3 regions of the Anoxybacillus andreesenii genome follow, and region 2 is predicted to be linked to each of the others. Evidence: predicted binding sites of a transcription regulator. Region 2 holds the regulator's gene; each other region holds the start of a gene.

Region 1 (5,250 bases), on a different contig from region 2:
ATTTCCCATAGCAATGCCATGACCGGCGTACTCAATCATTTCCAGATCATTGTCCTCATCTCCAAAAGCAATAATTCTTTCCTTTGGGATATTAACGTAATCGGCTACTTTTTGAATGCCAACCGCTTTATTAAGCCCATGTCTGATGATTTCAATCACATGCCAAGGAGCTGCCCAGCTCCGATGATCAATGAGTTCGGCATGCACTTCAGACAAATGGGAGCGTATCGTTTTCAAATGCTGTTCCTCTGTATGGATGAGCATGCTCGTTGGAGAATCAGTAAGGAATTTTCGCAAATCCCCAGTTGTAATATGTGGATTCCCCATAGAGAAAACATCGAGCAGCTTTTGATCGTGGTAGTGGAAATAAACATCGTCCATTACCTCGGCGATAATATTATGAAATTGATAGCTCTGGCAAGCCTCTACCACATCTTTAGCCACACTAATATCCAGCGGTGCATGATGGAGTCCCCAGCTTTTTTGACGAGGGTGGTGGACAAAGGCACCATTGAAATTCACAATCGGTGTATTTAATCCTAGCTCGTTGTAATATACCTCACTTGAACGAAAGGGTCTTCCAGTCGCAATCATCACGACATGCCCATTCTCTTGAGCTTTCTTTAGCACTTTTTTTGTGGTTGGCGAGATTTTTTTATCATCAGTTAACAAAGTACCATCTAAATCAAGAGCAATTAAATGTTTTTCTCCCATAATTTCTCCTTTCGACCTCTGAAAATAGGTACAATCATAAGCAGTTTTAGCGTAAAGCTTTAGGAATTTGTCTGTCTACATGATAAACTAAATATCATAAAAAGTTTACAAAACAATCATATTTGGATTAATTATTATCATAGTACCAATTATGTTGATTGTAAAAGATTCTGTTTTTGGGCTTTGGAGGGAATACGATGATTAATATTGAAAAATCGCATGTTGGGGAAATTCCATTTTTACATATAGTAAGAAATGACTTAAATGAAGAGCAACTCCCCTTTGTTATTTTTGTCCATGGTTTTGAAAGTGCGATGGAAAATAATCTTCACTATGCCTATCTCTTGGCGGGTAAAGGCTTCAGAGTTGTACTGCCTGAGGCCATTAACCATGGGGAAAGGAATCCTGGTCTTAGTACACAAGAGATGAATATTCGTTTTTGGGAGACAGTGACAACAACGATTGACGAGCTTTCAATCATCAAGGAGCATTTCAAAAATAGGATTGACCCTAATCGAATCGGTCTTGCTGGGACATCCATGGGCGGAATTGTTACGCTCGGAGCCTTAACTCAATATCCTTGGATTAAAGCGGCTGTAAGTTTGATGGGCATGCCCTATTATGAACAGTTTTCCCAAGTTCAATTGGAACAATTAGAAAAAAACGGTGTCATGATTCCACTTTCAGATAAGGAAAAAGAAAAGGTTTTCGAGCATTTGCGCCATTATGATTTAAGCTTGCAGCCAGAAAAATTAGCTGGGCGACCGCTTCTTTTTTGGCATGGAATGAAGGATCCTGTCGTTCCCTTTGCCTTTTCCCACAAGTTTTATGAAAGCATTCAGCCTTTATATGAAAAGGAACCTGAAAAAATCAAATTTATCGCAGATGAGAAAGCCGATCACAAAGTGAGCAGGGAGGGCGTATTGCAGCTAGTCGATTGGTTTGAGAAGTATCTAGGATAGGTATGATGCAAGTCACTATCCTTAAAATGAATTAGTCATACAATGATGGTATTATTTGAAATCAATACAATGATTATCTAATATAGATGATATAGATGGATAAGGAGTGAATAGAATGGATCAAGAATTAAAAGACAGCATTATGGGCGCACTGGAGCTTGTAGTCGATCCAGAGCTAGGAATAGATATCGTGAACCTGGGTTTAGTATATGATCTAGAAATGGATGAAGAAGGAAAGGTCACTGTAGAGATGACGCTAACTTCAATGGGATGTCCTTTGGCTGGCACTATCGTTGAACAGGTCAAAGCTGCATTAGCTGAGATTCCAGAGGTAAAGAGCACAGATGTGAACATTGTTTGGAATCCGCCATGGAGTAAGGATAGAATGTCACGTTATGCAAAAATTGCACTCGGGATCCGCTAAGGAGGAAAGTTATGAACAATAAAGTGATCCTCGTTAGCTCAAACCAACTCGGAAAGGGCCCTGAAGAGCTAGGAGAAGGGATTTTAGAAACCTTTTTCACCCTTCTTAAGCAAAGGGAAGACCTTCCGGCAGCAATATTTTTTATGAATAGCGGAGTACTTACGCTTACAAAGGATTCGTTAGCTTCCGTTCATTTAATGGAGCTTGAGGAGAAGGGCGTTGAGGTGTTAGCCTGCAAAACCTGTGTCGATTTCTTCGATGTGGAAAACAAATTGACCGCAGGAAAAATCAGCAGCATGGCCCAATTTATCGATTTAGCAGCAAAATATGAAGTCATCACATTATGTTAAGCTTTAAAAGCGGGGGAAACCCTGCTTTTTTTGTGGGTTTTTCACGATTCCGTGAAAATTCTTTCCGATTTTGTGAGATATTTCACTTTGTCCTGGCAAAAGAACCTCTATAATACGGATATTGAAACTTATACATTCATGAGAATACGGACCTACAAATAAAAGTATCCTTTGTGAAATATCCTTGGGAGGCGAAGTTAATGGTATTTAGCAGAGATTTTAATAAAGACCCTTTTATCGTAATTTGGGAGCTTACAAGGGCCTGCCAACTAAAATGCTTACACTGTCGTGCTGAGGCACAATATAAACGTGACCCCAGAGAATTGACCTTTGAAGAGGGTAAAAAGCTAATTGATCAAATTTATGAAATGAATAATCCAATGCTGGTGTTTACAGGTGGAGACCCACTTATGCGACCTGATGTGTTTGATATTGCCGAATATGCAGTGAAGAAGGGTGTCAGAGTATCAATGACCCCAAGTGCAACTCCAAATGTGACAAAGGAAGCAATTGAGAAGGCAAAGGAAGTCGGACTATCCCGCTGGGCATTCAGCTTAGATGGACATAATGCGGAAATTCACGATCATTTTCGTGGAACAGCTGGTTCCTTTGATTTGACGATGGAAAGAATTAAATATTTGCATGAGCTTGAGATTCCAATCCAAATTAATACGGTTATTTCTCGCTATAATGTGGATTATTTAGAGGAAATGGCCAAGCTTGTGGAAGATTTGGAATGCGTGTTATGGAGTGTCTTTTTCCTTGTTCCGACGGGCCGTGGACAGGAAAGCGATATGATCTCACCGGTTGAGCATGAAAAAGTATTCCGCTGGCTTCATGATTTAAGCAAGCGCGTGAAATTTGATATTAAGACAACTGCTGCCCAGCATTATCGCCGTGTATTTATCCAACAGAAGATGAGAGAAGCGAAGGGGCAGGTTGATGAGATTCGCTATTTAGATGCGCTTACAGAGCAAGGATTAACAGGCTCCATTGATGGTCTGGGGAGAGCTCCTAAAGGAGTCAACGATGGCAATGGCTTTGTCTTTATCTCACATATCGGCGACGTCTATCCAAGTGGATTACTTCCAATAAAGGCGGGCAATGTTCGTGAACAGCCTTTGGCAGAAATTTACCGGGAATCACCCATCTTCAAGGATTTACGTAATCCAGACAAGTACAAGGGAAAATGCGGTGTTTGTGAGTTTAGATATGTTTGTGGAGGTTCACGCTCTCGTGCCTATGCAATGACCGGAGATTATTTAGAAAGTGAACCATTCTGTGTTTACATCCCAAAAGCATTAAGACAAAAAGAACAAAAAAAAAAAAAAGGCCTAAATAAATGGAGTGCTTCTATTGGAGCACTCCATTATATGTTCTATTAAGCGCCTTAACGATTTGCGCTCGCAAATCTTTCGAAACAAACAAGACCCGTTCACGAACGAGAAGTCAACACGGTACGTCACTATTCAATATTGCAATAGACGGCTGGACAGTTTTCACAACCGATTTCATCCTTTAAGTATTGTAAATCATGGATAATGATTCTGCCCCTTTGAGTGGAGATGATGCCTTCTCTTTTAAGCTCATTCAAAAGTCGGTTTGTGCTTTCACGAGACGTACCGCAAAAGTTAGCTAGCTCCTGATTCGTTAACGGCAAATCAATTAGAATGCCATCTTTCTTTTGAACCCCATAGCTATTTGACATCCGGATAAGGGTTGAAAGCAGGGCACCTTTCTTTCCGTTCAGTACAAGATCGCGGAATTTTGTTTGGGTTTTGCGAAAATGATCGCTCATCCATTTCATAAATTCAAAGGCTAAAGCGCTATTATGAAAAATTTCGTTTTCAATGGCATCCTTTTTTACTGCTGCAATTTCTGCATCTTCGAGAACGATCGCACTTAGCAAGTATTTAGGTGAGCTTGTAAAAAGGGTTAATTCTCCACAAATATCATTTTCCCCACAGATACGCAGAGATAACTCTCTTCCGTCCGCAGTTATCTTACTGATTTGAACCTTTCCAGAAAGGATGATATAAAGCTCATTTGCCTCCATCCCCTCCTGAAACAAAAAGGTATTTTTTTTAACTTTAAAATGTCTATCCGAAAGGGAAAGTAATTCCTTTATTTCAACTGATTGGGTTTCTTTTAATTGTCTAGGCATCTGAATCGCCCCTTTGTCATCAAAATGAATATAACTATGCCTAAGAATGCATGATTGAAGTAATGCTGTCAATAACTTTGGGTATCATTTAACAATATGTTCATGTTTTAAATAAGGAAAACGGACAAAAAATAATGGATTGAATATTCTGAATAATATATACTAAATCAATAGAACGTGTTAAAATAGTAATTAATAACAAGAACGTGACAAGTTCATGACAATTACTTCATTTTGTAACTGTTGTCATGGGATTTATGATGTAATAGCAATAGACTCTTTTTTCAAATATCCCTCCAAACCAACGGATAAGAGGGAAGGATAAATTTTCATTAAGTGAGATAGTTAACAGTAATCGATTTCTTGTGTTGCTAATATACTAATAAGAATACTCTATAATTGGAGTTGAAATAGATGGGAAAAATATTTGTTAAAGATAAATTAAATCGCCCACTTCGCGATTTGCGAATTTCTGTCATTGATCGATGTAATTTTCGCTGTCAATACTGTATGCCAGCTGAAATATATGGCCCTGATTTCGCTTTTTTACCCAAAAGTGAATTGTTATCCTATGAGGAAATTGAAAGGGTTGCGAAAATTTTTGTCGAGCTCGGTGTCGAAAAAATTCGGCTAACA
Region 2 (5,250 bases):
AGTATAGACGGATGGGTTAGCCATTTTTTCTTCTAATTGGCGCAATTGTTTTTCCTGTTCTTGTAGGTCCTCAAAGACAGTCAGCATTTCCTCCCAAATGGAGCAATCCGAATCTAAGCCCGTATTCTGTGCTAAGTAGCCGATTTCCACATCCTTTGGTTTAATGATTTCCCCTGATTCATAGGAAAGCTGTCCTGCTATTATTTTGAGAAGGGTGGATTTACCTGCACCGTTTCGTCCAACGAGGGCAATGCGGTCACGAGTTTGCACTTCCAGCTTGATATTCGTTAAAATGGGATCAGCCCCATATGATTTTGATAATTGATTTACCTGCAATAAGATCATCGTTTTCACCTCAGTATTTCTAGCAATAGTGTAACGTACAAAAATGGGAACGGCAATAAAAGAAGGTTATGGGCGGTATTTAAAAATCTTTTGTGAAAGTCATAACAATGTTTTCACAAATCTGTCAAAATAGTGTATAGTTTGAAGTGAGGTGTATAGAATATGGCTGAATTTACTCATTTTAACGAAGAAGGCAGAGCCAAAATGGTCGACGTTAGTGATAAAAAGGAAACGGTTAGGACCGCAATTGCTAGCTCAAGTATTACGGTAAATAAAGAGATATATGACCAAATAACCAACAATACAATTAAAAAAGGGGATGTCCTAGCCGTCGCACAGGTGGCGGGAATTATGGCCTGCAAAAAGACTGCAGATATTATTCCAATGTGCCATCCGATTCCGCTAACAGGTGTGAACATTACCTTCAGATGGGAGCGAGAGAATGAAAATTATCGTCTCATCATTTTGGCCTCAGTCAAAACAAAGGGAAATACAGGAGTAGAAATGGAAGCGCTAACGGCTGCGTCGGTCTGCGCCTTGACGGTTTACGATATGTGTAAGGCCGTTGATAAAGGGATGGTCATCGGAAAAACCTACCTCGTTGAAAAAACAGGTGGAAAAAACGGTGATTTTAGAAGAGAGAATGAGATTTTATAAGCTAGACTTATGATAGGGTGGGGGAAATAGGATGAGTAATGATACAGTGAAAATTCCTCAGGCAACAGCAAAAAGGCTGCCGTTATACTACCGGTTCTTAAAGAATTTACATTCATCAGGGAAGCAGAGGGTATCATCTGCGGAGCTTAGTGAAGCGGTAAAGGTAGACTCTGCAACGATTCGTAGAGATTTTTCGTACTTTGGAGCATTAGGGAAAAAGGGTTATGGGTACAATGTGAACTACCTATTGAGTTTTTTCCGTAAGACACTTGATCAGGATGAGTTAACAAATGTAGCCCTAATAGGGGTTGGAAATCTTGGAACGGCCTTCTTAAATTATAATTTCCTCAAAAACAATAATACAAAGATTGCTGTTGCCTTCGATGTAGCTGAAGATAAAGTGGGCACAACCATCGGGGATATAACTGTTTTTCACATGGACGATATGGAAAAAGTGATCAAAGAAGAGAACATCACGGTCGCTATCTTAACCGTTCCTGCTCAGTTCGCCCAGTCGATTACAGATAGGCTGGCAAAGGTAGATGTAAAAGGGATCCTTAATTTCACACCAGCAAGGCTAACGGTTCCTCCGACAACACGAGTCCATCATATTGACCTTGCAGTTGAATTGCAGTCATTGGTCTATTTCTTAAAGCATTATACGGTGGATGAGGAAGAAGTAGTGGAATAAAATGAAATGAAATGAGCCTTTTTGAAGGGCTCATTTCTTATTTTTCTGGATAGATTTAAGCTTAAAATGGAAGAAGACCATGCGAAGACCGCCTCCTATATCAAAGGTGGCTAAGAGAATGAGCAGGTAGGTAAAAAAGCCCCATTCCCCAGTTTGCTGCAGGTTTTGGATGGCGAAAAAAGTAAAAAATAAGCCAAACACAATATATAGAATTCCTGAAAACAAGGTAGACTGTCTCATAGGAAAAAACCTCCAATGAAGCTTTGCACCTTGTCGGCTTCTCGGAAAATCCGTTCTATGTCTTCTTTATATACGGATTGGACGAGTACAACAAAGGTATTCATAGCGACATGTGCACAGATTGGCACAATGATTCGTTTTGTTTTGATATAAAGAAAGGCAAAGGTAAAGCCCATTGCTGAATACAAAAGTAAGTGTTCAGGCTCCATATGCGCCAGGGCGAAAATAATGGAGCTGATCAAAGCCGCAATGAAAAAATTGAACTTTTTATAAAGTGAACCGAACAATATTTTTCGAAAGACAATTTCTTCAAGAATGGGACCAATAACAGAACTTACTAATACAACAATAGGAAAAGACTCAATAAGTGAAAGAATTTGCTGTGTGTTCTCCGAGCCCAATTCAATCCCCAGCCATGTTTCAATATTTGCGGCTAGGCTCTGGGAAAATAAAGCAAGAAACACACCTAAGATCGCCCAGACCGTTGACTGAGTCACGGATGCAGCGTTTCGATCGGGTATGGGGTTTTTCCATTCATTTTTCAACAGTAATAACACAATAAGCAAGGTGACAGCAAAGCTAAAAACGATCCAAATCGCAACTGAATATATGGCCATGTCTTCCAAACTGTGTCCCAATAATATGCCTGCAAAAGTGACACCTGGCACACCCACAAAGCTTGAAAGATGCATCCCCATGTAAGCAACTAATATATACCAATATTCCTTTTTCAAAATGTGATTCCCCTTTAATAACTATCTCAACATGCACTATAACCCATTCTACTAGTAAAAAGATGATAGATACAAATTTAAATTATAAAAAAGTGTATGGCTGGATAATTTTTCAACTTCTGTATATACTTTGAAAGGTTGTGCAAAAAAAGATGTTAGGATAGCAACAAAAATTAAGGAAAATTTTACGCATGATACTTGCAAAAAATTTAGGAATTCATTAATATAATAAATGTGTTAGCACTCATGAGTATCGAGTGCTAATAAAAAATTACATATTTTATTTGAGGAGGTTGTTTCACTTGTTAAAGCCACTAGGAGATCGCATTGTTATTGAGTTAGTTGAATCGGAAGAAAAAACTGCAAGCGGTATCGTTTTACCGGACTCAGCGAAAGAGAAGCCTCAAGAAGGAAAAGTAGTAGCTGTAGGTACAGGTCGTGTTCTAGACAACGGTGAGCGAGTTGCTCTTGAAGTTGCTGTAGGCGATCGAATTATCTTCTCAAAGTACTCTGGTACAGAAGTGAAGTACCAAGGAACAGAGTATTTAATTTTACGTGAAAATGACATCTTAGCTATTGTTGGCGCCTAAGATATTAATTTAGATTTTTTTGTAAGTATTAGATAAAACGATCATTTAGGGAGGTTTTCAATATGGCAAAAGAGATTAAATTCAGTGAAGACGCTCGTCGCGCGATGCTTCGCGGAGTAGACGCTCTTGCAGACGCAGTTAAAGTAACCCTTGGACCTAAAGGACGCAACGTCGTTCTTGAGAAAAAATTCGGTTCTCCACTAATCACTAACGACGGTGTTACCATCGCTAAGGAAATCGAATTAGAAGACGCATTCGAGAACATGGGTGCGAAGCTTGTTGCTGAAGTTGCGAGCAAGACAAATGATGTGGCTGGGGACGGAACTACTACAGCTACAGTTCTTGCTCAAGCGATGATTCGTGAAGGCTTAAAGAACGTAACTGCTGGTGCGAACCCAATGGTGATTCGCCGCGGTATTGAAAAAGCTGTTGCAACTGCAGTTGAAGAGCTTAAGGCGATTTCAAAGCCAATCGAAGGCAAAGAGTCCATTGCACAGGTTGCTGCGATTTCTTCTGCTGATGATGAAGTAGGTCAGTTAATTGCTGAAGCGATGGAGCGTGTAGGCAATGACGGTGTTATCACAATCGAAGAATCAAAAGGCTTCACAACAGAACTAGACGTAGTGGAAGGAATGCAATTTGACCGTGGTTATGCATCTCCTTACATGGTGACTGATTCTGACAAAATGGAAGCAGTTCTTGAGAATCCATATATCTTAATTACGGATAAGAAAATTGGAAGCATCCAAGAAATTTTACCAGTACTTGAGCAAGTGGTACAACAAGGCAAGCCATTATTATTGATTGCTGAAGATGTTGAAGGGGAAGCTCTTGCAACATTAGTATTAAATAAACTACGTGGTACATTCAACGCAGTAGCAGTTAAAGCTCCTGGATTCGGTGACCGTCGTAAAGCAATGCTTGAGGATATTGCAATCTTAACTGGTGGTACAGTGATCACAGAAGATCTTGGTTTAGAATTAAAATCTGCTAGCATTGAGCAGCTTGGCCGTGCCGCTAAGGTTGTTGTTTCAAAAGAAAATACAACAATCGTTGAAGGTGCCGGAGAGTCTGATCAAATCGCAGCTCGTGTGAACCAAATTCGTGTTCAAATGGAAGAAACTACTTCTGAGTTTGACCGTGAAAAGCTTCAAGAGCGCCTTGCTAAGTTAGCTGGTGGTGTTGCCGTTGTTAAGGTTGGAGCTGCAACTGAAACTGAGCTAAAAGAACGCAAGCTTCGCATTGAAGATGCTCTTAACGCAACTCGTGCGGCAGTTGAAGAAGGAATTGTATCCGGTGGTGGAACTGCATTCCTTAACGTGTATAAAAAAGTGGCTGAGCTTCAAGCAGATGGCGACGAGCAAACAGGTATCAACATTGTTCTTCGTGCCATTGAGGAGCCAGTTCGCATCATCGCTAGCAACGCTGGTCTAGAAGGATCTGTTGTGGTTGAGCGCTTAAAGAACGAAGAGATTGGCGTTGGCTTCAATGCGGCTACAAACGAATGGGTAAACATGATCGACGCTGGTATCGTTGACCCAACTAAAGTAACTCGTTCTGCACTTCAAAACGCTGCATCTGTAGCGGCTATGTTCTTAACTACTGAAGCAGTAGTAGCTGACAAGCCAGAACCAGCAGCACCTGCAATGCCTGATATGGGCGGTATGGGTGGAATGGGCGGCATGATGTAATCATACTCGCATCCCTGGAATAACAGGGGATGAATTTTGTGTAAAAGTGTAATTTATACAATTATTTACCAAAATGGATGTTTTCGTAGAAATCGCTGACTTTTACGGAAACGTCCATTTTATTAGTTTAATGTATTAATTTTGAAACACTTAGTTTTATTTATTGCTAGACACTTTACGGGTTGAACCATTACTTTGCACTAACACTATTTGATTAAATTATCCATAAATTACTATTCTCTAAAAAGGGTTAGCGTAAAGGTAATACTAGTAATAAGAATATTTAACCCTTCTACTTTTTG
Region 3 (5,250 bases), on a different contig from region 2:
TCGAATCGTTCATCGAAGTTCCACCAAGTCCACGGTCAACCCCATAGTTTGCAAGTGTAAGGTCGTAGACGGTTGTTGTATAGAAGACCTCTCCATTTACCTCTACTTTTTTCATTGGGACGTTTCGATAAAGAATTTGATTGCCTTCATGGGAAAAATAAGGAAGCTTCACAGTTGCGATTTCTTCTTCGATTCCTTCGAAAGACAATCTTGGATCGATTTTTTCTTCGGTTTCTTCGTCGATCATTTTAAGATTCCATTTTGCTTTGTCTTCCCAGCGAGCGCCCATCGTTCCATGAGGAATCACCAATTTGCCGTTCAGATTGTTGAAAAGGACAGGCTTAAACTCACCGTTTTCAGTTGCTTTACCAAGGTCGGCAGCATTTAGGAAGCGATCAGGAATGAACTGCTCCCCGTCTTTTTTCAAGGTCACAACAAATGGGAAATCAGTATATTGCTTCGCATAGCTGATAAAGTAGTCATGCTGATTCTCTACATAGAATTCTTTCAAAATGACATGGCCCATCGCCATGGCAACGGCCCCATCCGTTCCTTGCTTGACCTTCATCCAATCATCAGAAAACTTGGTGGACTCCGCGTAATCAGGGCTGACTGAAACAACCTTTGTCCCACGATAGCGAACTTCTGCAAGGAAATGGGCATCAGGTGTCCGTGTTTGCGGAACGTTTGAACCCCATGTCATGATGTAGCCGGAATTATACCAGTCACTGCTTTCAGGCACGTCCGTTTGATCGCCCCAAATTTGTGGGGAGGCAGGAGGGAGGTCCGCATACCAATCATAGAAGCTTAGCATTGGTCCGCCCATTAGAGACATGAAGCGAGAGCCTGATGCGTAGCTAATCATCGACATCGCTGGAATCGGTGTGAACCCGACATTTCGATCTGGGCCATATTTGATGATGGTGTAAAGTAGGGATGCCGAAATAAGCTTTAATACTTCATGCCATTCTGCTCGCACCAATCCGCCTTTTCCTCTTGCTTGCTTGTATGTCTTTGCCTTTTCAGGATTTTCAACAATGCTCTTCCATGCTTCTAAAGGATTTGAATTTACCTTTAAAGCCTCACGCCACATGTCTAAAAGAACGCCACGGATGTATGGGTATTTAACACGCAGCGGGCTGTAAAGATACCAAGAAAAGCTCGCACCACGGGGGCAACCACGTGGTTCAAAATCTGGCATATCTGGACCTGTTGATGGGTAGTCAAGCTTTTGACCTTCCCAGGTGACAATGCCGTCCTTTACGTAAATATCCCAGCTGCATGAACCTGTACAGTTAACGCCGTGGGTAGAACGTACAACCTTGTCATGCTGCCATCTCTGGCGGTACGCTTGCTCCCAATCACGATTTTCATAGGTTGTTTGGCTATGGTTATTGGATTGTTTTTCAACTGGAGTTAAGTATTTTAAACGATTTTGTAAAGGTGATCGTTTCTTTTTCATGGAAAATCACTCCTTATTTTGTTTTGACTGTTATTTGGAATGCCTGACTAAACTTACTTTAACAATGCGTAAACAATAGAAGCTGTAAAGTACTTCACATTTTGGGGTCTGACACATATTTGTCACATCCGGGGTTGACGGGAAAGGGAGTAGAGGTGGTTGGCAAAAGGACTCGTAGAATTAAAAAAAGCTGACTCGAGAGTCAGCTTAATCCTATCCATTATTCAAGCTATGTTGCTGGATTATGGTTAATCGCAATTGGTGAAAAGAACGTTATTCAATACTACAAAAAACAGCGGGACAATTTTCACAATCAATTTCTTTTTTAATATACTGGAGGTCATGAATCGTAATTTTCTTTTTCTCTATTGAGATAACGCCTTTTCGTTTGAGTTCATTCAATAAATGATTCGTACTTTCCCGTGTTGTTCCACAGAAATTGCCAAGCTCCTGATTGGTTAAGGGAAGATCAATTAAAATACCATCCTCCTGCTCAACCCCATAGCTATTTGTCATCCGAATTAAGGTAGAGTAGAGAGCTCCTTTTTTACCGTAAAGAACGAGATCACGGAACTTCATTTGTGTTTTTCTAAAGTGGTCACTCATCCATTTGATAAACTCAAAGCCGAGGGCACTATCTTGAAAAATTTTCTCTTCGATCATTTCTTTTTTTATTACCGCGATTTCTCCATCCTCAAGCATCAATGCACTAAGAAGGTATTTAGGTGAATTCGTGAACAAGGTTAATTCTCCACAAATGTCATTTTCGCTGCAGATTCTTAAGGAAAGCTCGCGGCCATCTGCGGTGATTTTACTTATTTGAATTTTCCCCGAAATGACTAAATACAGCTCGCCAGCATCCTGACCTTCTTGGAACAAATATTGTCCTTTTTCCACTTGAATGATTCTATCCGCAATATGAAGTAATTCTTTTATCTCAATTGATTTTGTAGGTTTCAGCGTGTTAGGCATTTTATCCCCACCTGACATTTTTTCGTATTCTTTTATTCTAACATATATTATTTTAGCACTTTATAGATGAAATATGGAAATATGAAATGTTTATGAACATGGTAAAAATGTGAAGTACTTCACACCCAGAAGGCCCATCGATTTTTTACGATGATGGTAACAAATCGATAGTACTTCTATGGTTGTTTGAAAGGAGATAGGGCTATGAAACTTAAAAAAGTACAATTACCACTACAGACATTTACATTGATTTCTGGATTTATGGTTTGGGTGATCTTATCCTCATTGATGCCTTTCATCAAAGAGGAGATCAATTTGAGTGCCAATCAATTAACATTAGTAACAGCTACACCTGTTGTACTTGGGTCGTTACTCCGAATCCCGATTGGTTATTGGACCAATCGATATGGTGCTAGAAAGCTCTTTGCGATCAGTTTTCTCTTATTGTTGTTTCCGATTTTTTACATCAGTAAGGCCAACTCTCTTACGGACCTACTCATTGGCGGATTATTCTTAGGGATCAGCGGTGCGGTATTTTCCGTTGGGGTTACCTCGCTGCCAAAGTATTATCCAAAGGAACGTCATGGTTTCATTAACGGGATTTATGGTTCAGGAAACATTGGTACGGCGATAACAACCTTTGCTGCACCGGTTATTGCCACACAGGTTGGCTGGCAAACTACTGTTCAGCTCTATTTAATTCTAGTATTTGTTGTTGCGCTACTAAACTTCTTACTTGGGGATAAGAACGAACCAAAGGTCGTAACTTCATTAAAGGATCAAATCAAAAGTGTCTACAAGAATGAAAAACTATGGTTCTTAAGCTTATTCTATTTTGTTACCTTTGGCTCTTTTGTCGCATTTACGGTTTATTTACCAAATTTCCTTGTAGCGAATTTTGGATTAGAAAAAATAGATGCTGGTATGAGAACAGCAGGATTTATTGGGATAGCCACTCTTTTTCGCCCAATTGGTGGATGGTTGAGTGACAAGTTTAATACGTTCAAAATTCTTATCCTTGTCTTTGCTGGTTTAACCTTGTCAGGCATTTTGCTTGCGTTCAACCCATCGTTAACTTGGTATTCCGTAGGATGTTTAACGATTGCTCTCTTTGCGGGGCTTGGAAATGGAGCTGTGTTCAAATTATTGCCGATGTATTTTTCAAAGCAGGCTGGAATTGTGAATGGGATTGTTTCCGCAATGGGGGGATTAGGTGGATTTTTCCCACCGTTAATTCTTACTTTCCTCTTCAATTTAACCGGTCACTATGCGATTGGATTTATGGCACTTTCCCAATTTGCAATGGCCTGCTTAATTATTGTCATGTGGATGTTTTATCAGGAAAAATTGGGAATGTCCAACCGAGTCATTAACTACACAGTTGAAGGCGTCATGGTCACCGATTTGAAAGGAAATATTGAAAAAGTAAACCCTGCCTTCACTCAAGTGACTGGCTATAAAGAAGAAGAAGTGATCGGAAAGAATCCACGGCTCCTCCGTTCAGGTAAGCACAACAAAGAATTCTATGAGAAAATGTGGGAGTCTATAAAGGAGAATGGATTTTGGCAGGGTGAAATTTGGAACAAGAAGAAGGATGGCCAAATTTATCTTGAACAGCTTTCGATCAGTCCAGTGAAAAATGATGCAGAGGAAATCAAGAATTATGTTGCCATGTTTCGTGAAGTAAAAAAAGAATCCTAATAATTAAGGGATAGGTTCAAAGCAGAATTGCTTAAGCCTATCCTTTTTTGATACCAACAATATTTGGTAGAATAGGAAGAGACTCTTTAATATAGGGCTCTGTTATATTTTGTTGTTGATCTACGTATCGCCTTATACGTGTACGTTCACTAAGTTATTCGTACCGAATAAAACACGTTCACGCACACGTATAAGGGCAAAAATCAACATTGAACAACAACACAGCCTAGAATAAAGAAAGGGCCATTCTTATGATGTATTTATTTTTTGCTATATTTTTACTTGTTTATTTAGCCATTTGTTTTTATATCGGTTACAATGGCTTCGTTTGGTTGAGGCAAAGCTTTTCTTTCCGGTATAAATGGGCCTATATTGCATGTATTGCTTTTTTATCCTTTAGTGTATTTTTCGATCGGTTTTTTTCCACAAGAGTGCTGGCGTACATAAGCGGGATATGGTTTCTCATTATTGGATATGGCCTAATTCTCTTGCCGATCATTAATTTAATCTACTTTCTTAATAAGAAACGTGGAGCTAAGATTTTGGGCGGTGCACTCGTCATCTTTTTCATCGGGGTAGTTATCAGCGGTTCCTATTATGCTTGGCATCCTGTTGTCCGTACATATGAAATCTCGATTGATAAGCAGGCAGACCAAAAGGAATTTAATATCCTCATGGTTACTGACCTACATTTAGGAAAAATCGTAGGAAACAAGCATTTGGAGAGATTAGTAACCATCTCAAAAGAGATGAATCCAGATATGGTCGTTATTGCGGGGGATATCATTGATGATTACATTAAGCCTTATGTGGATGAACAGATGGGAGAGACGCTTTCGAAGATAAAAGCGCCACTCGGTGTTTATGCAACCTCTGGGAATCATGATTACTACGGTGATGATTTAGATGAGCTGCATCAAGAAATGGAAAAGGCGGGCATCATCATGCTCTCGGATGAATCCGTTAATATTGAAGATAGCTTCTTTCTGGTGGGAAGAAATGATCTCACAGACAAACATCGAAAAACCATGAAGGAATTAATTGGAGCGCTTGATAAGAACCTGTCAATCATCATGCTGGACCACCAGCCAAACGAAATCGATGAAGCCAGTAAA

What was found. The regulator Rex, encoded in region 2, represses fermentation and respiration genes when NADH is low (regulators of the CRP and FNR family bind a similar motif). The targets are predictions, from matches to a motif close to TTGTGAAATATTTCACAA.
Region 1: the regulator Rex is predicted to act here: its motif matches at 2,521-2,538, upstream of J2S07_RS00800 (TIGR04053 family radical SAM/SPASM domain-containing protein).
Region 3: the regulator Rex is predicted to act here: its motif matches at 1,545-1,562, upstream of J2S07_RS01645 (nitrate reductase subunit alpha).

What each region holds. Positions count from the first base shown of each region.
Region 1 is NZ_JAUSTU010000001.1:158,323-163,572, forward strand. It holds gene J2S07_RS00780 (Cof-type HAD-IIB family hydrolase) at 1-714, opposite strand, end outside; gene J2S07_RS00785 (alpha/beta fold hydrolase) at 912-1,676, shown strand; gene J2S07_RS00790 (metal-sulfur cluster assembly factor) at 1,792-2,100, shown strand; gene J2S07_RS00795 (DsrE family protein) at 2,112-2,450, shown strand; gene J2S07_RS00800 (TIGR04053 family radical SAM/SPASM domain-containing protein) at 2,651-3,835, shown strand; gene J2S07_RS00805 (Crp/Fnr family transcriptional regulator) at 3,916-4,614, opposite strand; gene moaA (GTP 3',8-cyclase MoaA) at 5,029-5,250, shown strand, end outside.
Region 2 is NZ_JAUSTU010000036.1:4,936-10,185, forward strand. It holds gene J2S07_RS19995 (ABC-F family ATP-binding cassette domain-containing protein) at 1-345, opposite strand, end outside; gene moaC (cyclic pyranopterin monophosphate synthase MoaC) at 508-1,002, shown strand; gene J2S07_RS20005 (redox-sensing transcriptional repressor Rex) at 1,034-1,693, shown strand; gene J2S07_RS20010 (YdiK family protein) at 1,724-1,933, opposite strand; gene J2S07_RS20015 (CPBP family intramembrane glutamic endopeptidase) at 1,930-2,667, opposite strand; gene groES (co-chaperone GroES) at 2,970-3,257, shown strand; gene groL (chaperonin GroEL) at 3,320-4,948, shown strand.
Region 3 is NZ_JAUSTU010000001.1:325,915-331,164, forward strand. It holds gene J2S07_RS01645 (nitrate reductase subunit alpha) at 1-1,462, opposite strand, end outside; gene J2S07_RS01650 (Crp/Fnr family transcriptional regulator) at 1,736-2,434, opposite strand; gene J2S07_RS01655 (nitrate/nitrite transporter) at 2,639-4,135, shown strand; gene J2S07_RS01660 (metallophosphoesterase) at 4,387-5,250, shown strand, end outside.